2 regions of the Novacetimonas hansenii genome follow, and region 2 is predicted to be linked to the other one. Evidence: riboswitches for the same ligand, from Rfam matches in the RefSeq annotation. Region 2 holds a riboswitch; the other holds the start of a gene.
The links. Region 2 has a riboswitch for S-adenosylmethionine ahead of metZ (O-succinylhomoserine sulfhydrylase). Riboswitches for the same ligand answer to the same signal wherever they lie in the genome.
Positions count from the first base shown of each region.

Region 1: linked by a shared signal. The riboswitch ahead of IFJ82_RS03130 (homoserine O-succinyltransferase) and the one ahead of metZ (O-succinylhomoserine sulfhydrylase) in region 2 are both predicted to bind S-adenosylmethionine.

Region 1 is NZ_CP062147.1:716,681-720,069, reverse strand. Features, by position in the region: gene IFJ82_RS03140 (TonB-dependent receptor domain-containing protein) at 1-149, shown strand, start outside; gene IFJ82_RS03135 (LLM class flavin-dependent oxidoreductase) at 282-1,661, shown strand; SAM-I-IV-variant riboswitch at 1,906-2,014, shown strand; gene IFJ82_RS03130 (homoserine O-succinyltransferase) at 2,060-3,028, shown strand.
Region 2 is NZ_CP062147.1:903,972-907,360, forward strand. Features, by position in the region: gene apaG (Co2+/Mg2+ efflux protein ApaG) at 1-25, opposite strand, end outside; gene metZ (O-succinylhomoserine sulfhydrylase) at 115-1,317, opposite strand; SAM riboswitch at 1,461-1,541, opposite strand; tRNA gene IFJ82_RS03865 (tRNA-Gly) at 1,687-1,760, shown strand; gene IFJ82_RS03870 (hypothetical protein) at 1,791-2,342, opposite strand; gene IFJ82_RS03875 (DUF1653 domain-containing protein) at 2,432-2,674, shown strand; gene IFJ82_RS03880 (PqiC family protein) at 3,204-3,389, opposite strand, start outside.

The DNA.
Region 1 (3,389 bases), 190 kb from region 2:
AAGTCTTCCTCAGCTTCAACAACCTTGCGAACAAGCATTATGCCGCCATTGTCGTGCCGGGATACCAGTCCGCGGGCAAGCAGCTTTCGGTCATGCAGCCCGGTGACGGGTTTGGCGTGTTTGCCGGTGTGTCGATGGGCTTTGACTGACGGATCAGGTGCCGGGTGGCCGGCGCCTGAACGATGGTTTTTGGAAAAAACATATGAATATGCCGTGTTTTTCAAGGAACACGGCATTGCGGAAACTCTTATGACCCAATCCTTGGCCACAGGGGGCCTGACATGAAGGAAATACGCCTTAACGCGTTCGACATGAACTGTGTCTCCCATCAGGCCAGCGGCCTGTGGCGGCATCCGCGCGACCGTTCCGCACAGTACAACACCCTGTCCTACTGGATCGAGCTTGCGCGGCTGCTTGAACGCGGGCTGTTCGATACGCTGTTTCTGGCTGATGTGCTGGGTGTTTATGACGTGTATGGCGCATCGCCCGACGCGGCGTTGCGCAATGCATCGCAGGTGCCGGTGAATGACCCGGCAATGCTGGTGCCCGCCATGGCGGCGGTGACGCGCAACCTTGGCTTTGGCGTGACATGCACGCTGTCCTATGAACATCCCTTCCCCTTCGCACGGCGGATGTCCACACTGGATCACCTGACGGACGGGCGGGTGGGGTGGAACATCGTCACCGGATACCTCAACAGCGCGGCGCGCGGCACGGGACAGGCGCGACAGCACGGGCACGACACGCGATATGACATCGCGGATGAATACATGCAGGCGGTCTATGGCCTGTGGGAAGGAAGCTGGGAGGACGGAGCGGTGCTGCGTGACCGCGCCAGTGGTGTCTTTACCGATCCGTCCAAGGTACATCGCATCCGGCATGAGGGAAAATACCTCAGCGTCGATGCGATCCACCTGTGCGAACCCTCGCCACAGCGCACGCCGGTCCTGTTTCAGGCGGGGGCGTCGCCACGGGGGCAGGAATTCGCGGCGACACATGCGGAATGCGTCTTCATCGCCGGGCCATCGCGCGAGGTGGTGCGCCAGACCACAACGGGCATCCGCGAACGCGCCCGGCGCGCCGGGCGGGCACCGGGGGAACCGCTGGTCTTTGCGCTGCTGACGGTCATTACCGCGCCCACGCATGAAGAGGCGGTGTTCAAATACAATGAATACCAGCGCTATATCAGCACCGAAGGCGCGCTTGCGCTGCTGTCGGGATGGACGGGGGTGGATTTTTCGCAATATGCGCTCGATGCGCCCGTGCGCCATGTCCGCAATGATGCGATCCATTCCGCCATCGACAGCCTGACGGTCATGGACCCCGAACGGGTATGGACGGTGGGGGAACTGGCGCGGCATGCGGCGATCGGCGGAATGGGGCCGACCATCGTGGGCAGCCCCGCCGAAATCGCGGACCAGATGGAGGCATGGGTGGCGCAGACCGGCATTGACGGCTTCAACCTTGCCTATGCCGTCGCACCGGAAACGTTCGAGGACATCGTGGATCTGGTCATCCCCGAACTGCAACGGCGCGGGCGTTACAGGACGGCGTACCCTCCCGGCACATTGCGACAGAAGCTGTTCGGGCGTGGCGACCGGCTGGGTGCGGAACATGCCGCACGGCGCGTCGTGCGCGAACGCGTGCAGACCGACGACTGACTGCACGGCCCCCTACCCTGCCCTGCCCTGCCCGGCCCTGCCCGGCCTGCGTGCCCAAGGGGCGGGGCGGGGGAGCGGATTTTTTGAAAACACGGTGGCAGAGGGTGGCTTTCACCTTGTTTATCAGCACGTTGTTCCCCAACACAACCGCCGCCGGGGTCCTGCGCGCCCGCAGGTCACGGCTTCACAGGGTGGGGAGAATGCTTTTCGGGCTTGAAATACCACACGACCAGGCATAGAAGGATCGCAGCATCAGGAGTTGGGGCGACGCCCAACGCCAACCTGCCATTCCGGGCAAGGTGGCGCTTCCGCAAGGAAGGATGTGGCCGGACCCGGCAACCAAACGGATCAAGCCACATGCGTCTGTCCCAACCAAGAAGTTGGAGAACGGACGTAAAATGCCAATCAAGATTCCCGACGACCTGCCCGCCCGCACCACGCTGGAGGGTGAAGGCGTCATGGTCATGGGCGAGGCCGACGCCATCCGTCAGGATGTGCGCCCGCTGCGGATCGGTCTTCTGAACCTCATGCCCAACAAGATCTGCACCGAAACGCAGATCGCCCGCCTGATTGGCGCAACGCCGTTGCAGGTCGAACTGACGCTGGTGCGGATTGGCGGCCATATCCCACGCCATACCTCTGCCGATCACATGACGTCGTTCTATCGCGCGTGGGAAGATGTGCGCACCGAACGTTTCGACGGGTTCATCATCACCGGCGCCCCGGTGGAGCGGCTGTCATTTTCCGATGTCACATACTGGGACGAACTGCGCCGGGTCTTCGACTGGACACAGACGAACGTGCATCGATGTCTCAATATCTGCTGGGCGGCGCAGGCGGCGGTGCATCATTTCCACGGCATGCCCAAACACTGCCTGCCGCAAAAGGCGTTCGGGGTGTACGGCCATCGCGTGCTGGTGCCTGCATCGCCGTATCTGGTCGGGTTTTCCGATGATGTCTGCGTCCCGGTTTCGCGCTGGACAGAGGTGCGGCGCGCCGACATCCCCGCCCACAGCGGCATGGCCGTACTGGCCGAAAGCGCGCAGACGGGGCTGTGCCTGCTTGATGACCCGTCGCACCATTCGCTGCACATGTTCAACCATCTGGAATATGACTCCACCTCGCTCGCCGATGAATATTTCCGCGATATCGCGGCCGGGATGGATGTCGGCGTGCCCTACGATTACTTCCCCGAAGATGACCCCACCCGCGCGCCGATCAACCGCTGGCGCAGCCATGCGCATCTGCTGGCGGGGAACTGGATCAACCGCATTTACCAGACCACGCCATTCGACATCACGCGCATCGGCCGCCCCCATGCCAGCCCCGCGCGTGTCCGTCAGGCCATTGCCGCAGGCCCGGCGTAAAGGGCCATGCCCCACATTGCCCGGTGGCGCCCTTTTGCAAACAGGCGGCACCGGGCAATATCCGCCCTGCCCATGTCGCACAGGCAGGCTGTCGGATCGGGGTTTTTTACGCAACAACATTGCGTCAATCATGAAAAACATAAAACTATATTTTCATAAGAGATTATTTAAAAACAATTACTTAATAAAAAAACAAGAAAAGTTTTTGGGTGCTGCCTTTTTTTCAAAAAGGCGGCGTCTTTCGAAGCTTTTTGGAAAAAGCTTCACCAAAAACCTTTATAATTTCAATATGTTATCTAGCCTGACTTTTCAAACAGTCTCTTAACAGGGAGGCGTTCTGTCGAGGCTGTCTGGAACACTC
Region 2 (3,389 bases):
CCTCGTAACACGGGGTGTTCTCGATGGCGCTTGCAAGGGCGGATTCGGGGTCATGTCCAGGGGGCGGGGGGTACGGCTTGTTCTTATTGGCCATAAGGTGCTCCGGGCTGTGGATCAGCGCGCGGCGACGGCGCTCAGGCCGCGACGCAGGTCGTCAATCAGGTCCTCCGCATCTTCCAGTCCGACGGAAAAGCGGATCACGCCATCGGTAATGCCCAGACGCGCGCGTTCCTCTGGCCCGATTTTCATGTGCGTGGTGGTGGCGGGATGTGTCACCAGTGAACGGGCATCGCCAAGGTTGTTGGAAATGCTGATCAGGCGCAGCGCGTTCATGAAGGCAAAGGCGCCTTCCTTGCCGCCCGCGACTTCGAACGCGACCAGGGTGGAACCCGCGCTCATCTGCTGCATGGCGAGTGCGTGTTGCGGGTGATCGGTGCGACCGGGATAGAACACCCGCAGGATCTGCGGGGCAGAGGCGAGGAAGTCTGCGACCTTGCCTGCATTTGCCGTCATGGCGTCAACGCGCAGCGACAATGTCTCCATGCTCTTGAGCATGACCCACGCATTGAACGGCGACAGCGTATTGCCGGTATTGCGCACGAACGGGCGCAGCACGTCATCAAGCCATTCCTTGCGCCCCAGCACCGCGCCACCCAGGGTGCGGCCCTGCCCGTCGATATGTTTGGTGCATGAATAGACAACGATATCCGCACCCAGTTCCAGCGGCTTTTGATAGAGCGGGGTGGCAAAGACGTTATCGACCACCACCAGCGCCCCGGCCTTGTGCGCAAGGTTACAGATGGCGCGGATATCCACGATGTCGAGCATCGGGTTCGACGGGCTTTCGAGCAGTACGGCACTTGTCGGCTTTGACAGGGCTTCGGCCCAGGCGGCGTGGTCCGCGCCATCGACAAATACCGTTTCCACCCCGTAACGCGGCAGCAGTTCGGCAACGATCCAGTGGCATGACCCAAACAGCGCGCGTGAGGCGACAACCCGTTCACCCGCCCGCACCTGTGCCAGCAGCGCGGAGGAGACCGCCCCCATCCCGGTGGAGGTGGTGACGCAGTCTTCTGCGCCTTCCAGCACTGCAAGGCGGCGTTCCAGCGCGGTTACGGTGGGGTTGGTGATGCGGCTGTACTGGTAATGCGCCACATCCCCAAGAAAGGTTGCCTCTGCCTGTTCGGCGTTGTCATAGACAAAGCCCGACGTCAGGAACAGCGCCTCGCTCGTTTCACCATAGGGGGTGCGTTCCTCGCCCGCGTGAAGCAGGCGGGTGGCTGCGCGCCATTCTGAAGGGGTGGAGTTCTCAGTCATGATCGTCAGGATTCCCAAACCAGAAAATCGTCAGAAACACCGAAAGGCAAAGGCCCGGACCGGAAGAAAAGGGCAGGAATATCCGGGACAGAGCTTCCTTCGGCAATGAATCGTCCGACCGTGGAAACCATGACACCAGCGCCTTGTGGCGGCATCAGGCCTCTTTAGCGCGTCTGTTTAACCTCGCCGCAAGCCGGCCGAATCAAATCACGAGGGCCCCGCCCCGTGGCCGGGTGCGGAAACAGGCATGGTTATTGCGGATTGTACCCACGCTCGTCAACTGTCGGGGGTGGGCAGCGGCCCTGTCGCACGCAGGTCCGTGGGAACGATTGCATTGGGCCTTCCCCTCCGCTATAGGAGGGGCAGCAAGCGGGTGTAGTTCAATGGTAGAACGGCAGCTTCCCAAGCTGCATACGAGGGTTCGATTCCCTTCACCCGCTCCATGATATCTTCCGATAAAATCTGTTTATGCGTTATTGCGCCGTTGCGGACGGGGCCGATGTCGCCTGCGTGTCGGCATAGGTTGTCCCGTTCCAGATCCAGCGATCGCCGTCATCGACCACCAGATCATGCATGCCGCCATGTGCCTGTGGCATGATCCTTACCGGACCGCTGAGCGAATCGAGAACCTGCGTCCAGCGCGTGCCCCGGCGCAGGAAAACGGACGTGGAACAGCCGGCGGACCCGCACAGGCTGGGTGATTGTAACTGTACGAACAGGGCCATGTCCCCCGGATGGTCCGACAGGGGGCCCGATGCCGTCAGGACGACGGGATGTTCGCCACGGGCATGTGCATCCCCCAGATCCTGTGCCTGCAGCAGATGGGCCTGCCGGTCGAGTTCCGTTCCCGGATGCTGTGCCAGTATGACCGTCGCCCCGCGATCCGGCCCGGCATGCGCGCCCATGATGGGCCATGGGCACACGGCCATCGCCACCATTACGGCCCGTAGGCCCCGCAATGCGCAACGCCACTGGCCGGTGCGTGGGGCGGAAGGGGGCAGGCAGGGGCTGGACGGGCGGAACATGCGGCGGATATCTCCGTGTTCAGGTCATGAAGGGGCAGCCCGGCCAAGGGCATGGACCGCCCGTTTCATGATGCAATGAAGGAGACAGGATGAAAATGGTTGCACCCTCCCATCCCCGGCCGGGGCCTTACCGGCATTACAAGGGCGGGCTTTATACCGTCATCTGTGTCGGTCGCCACAGCGAGACGGAAGAATGGCTCGTCACCTACCGCAGCGAGGCGCGGGGCGATTACTGGGTCCGTCCGCTGGATATGTGGATGGAACAGGTCGATGGCGCGCCGCGCTTTTCCCCTCTGGGGGAAGGTGATCTTCACCAGAATATTGAGAAATAGATATTTCTCAGGAAATCCTGTCCTGCAAAACGTCAAAAGACGCTGCTTCGAAACGCCTGCGATGATGGCCGCCAGGCCATGGTGGCGGAAGGCGCATCCGCTTCAGGCGCGGTTTGCAACGCAGGGTTAAGAGAGCGTTTGAAAACAACTCACTGATAAAAAACACGAAAAGTTTTTGGGTGCTGCCTTTTTTTTAAAAAGCGGCGTCTTTCGAAGCTTTTTGGAAAAAGCTTCACCAAAAACCTTTATGATTTCAGGATGTTATTGAGACTTACTTTTCAAACAGTCTCTAACAGCCCACGGGATTATAGTGTTCCGGGCAAAGATTTTTTGGAAACGTCACACGGGCAGTACTGTGTGGGAAAAGCATCCCCCGGGACTTTTACCTTTTCCAGAAGGCGATTTGAAAGCAACCCATTGGGAAGAAATGGCACATGTTTCGGGACGTTGTCTTTAATCTGGGATAATTTCGCCCAAAACCATTATTATTCCAATGGGTTGCCGGGTCTTTCCTTTGAAACAGTCCCCATCAATGATGGGTATGGGGCGCATGGGGCACCGGCGTCGTGACCTGCGGCCAGCTTGCCGCGATCCTGTCACTGAGCTGGTTCAGCAGCGATTCCGTAATTTCGGCCACGTGGTTATTGGTGGTGGTGCCGCCTGCGACCTCGATATGCGTGCGGTTGCGCGTGATGGGCTGGTGCAGGTCCTGCGG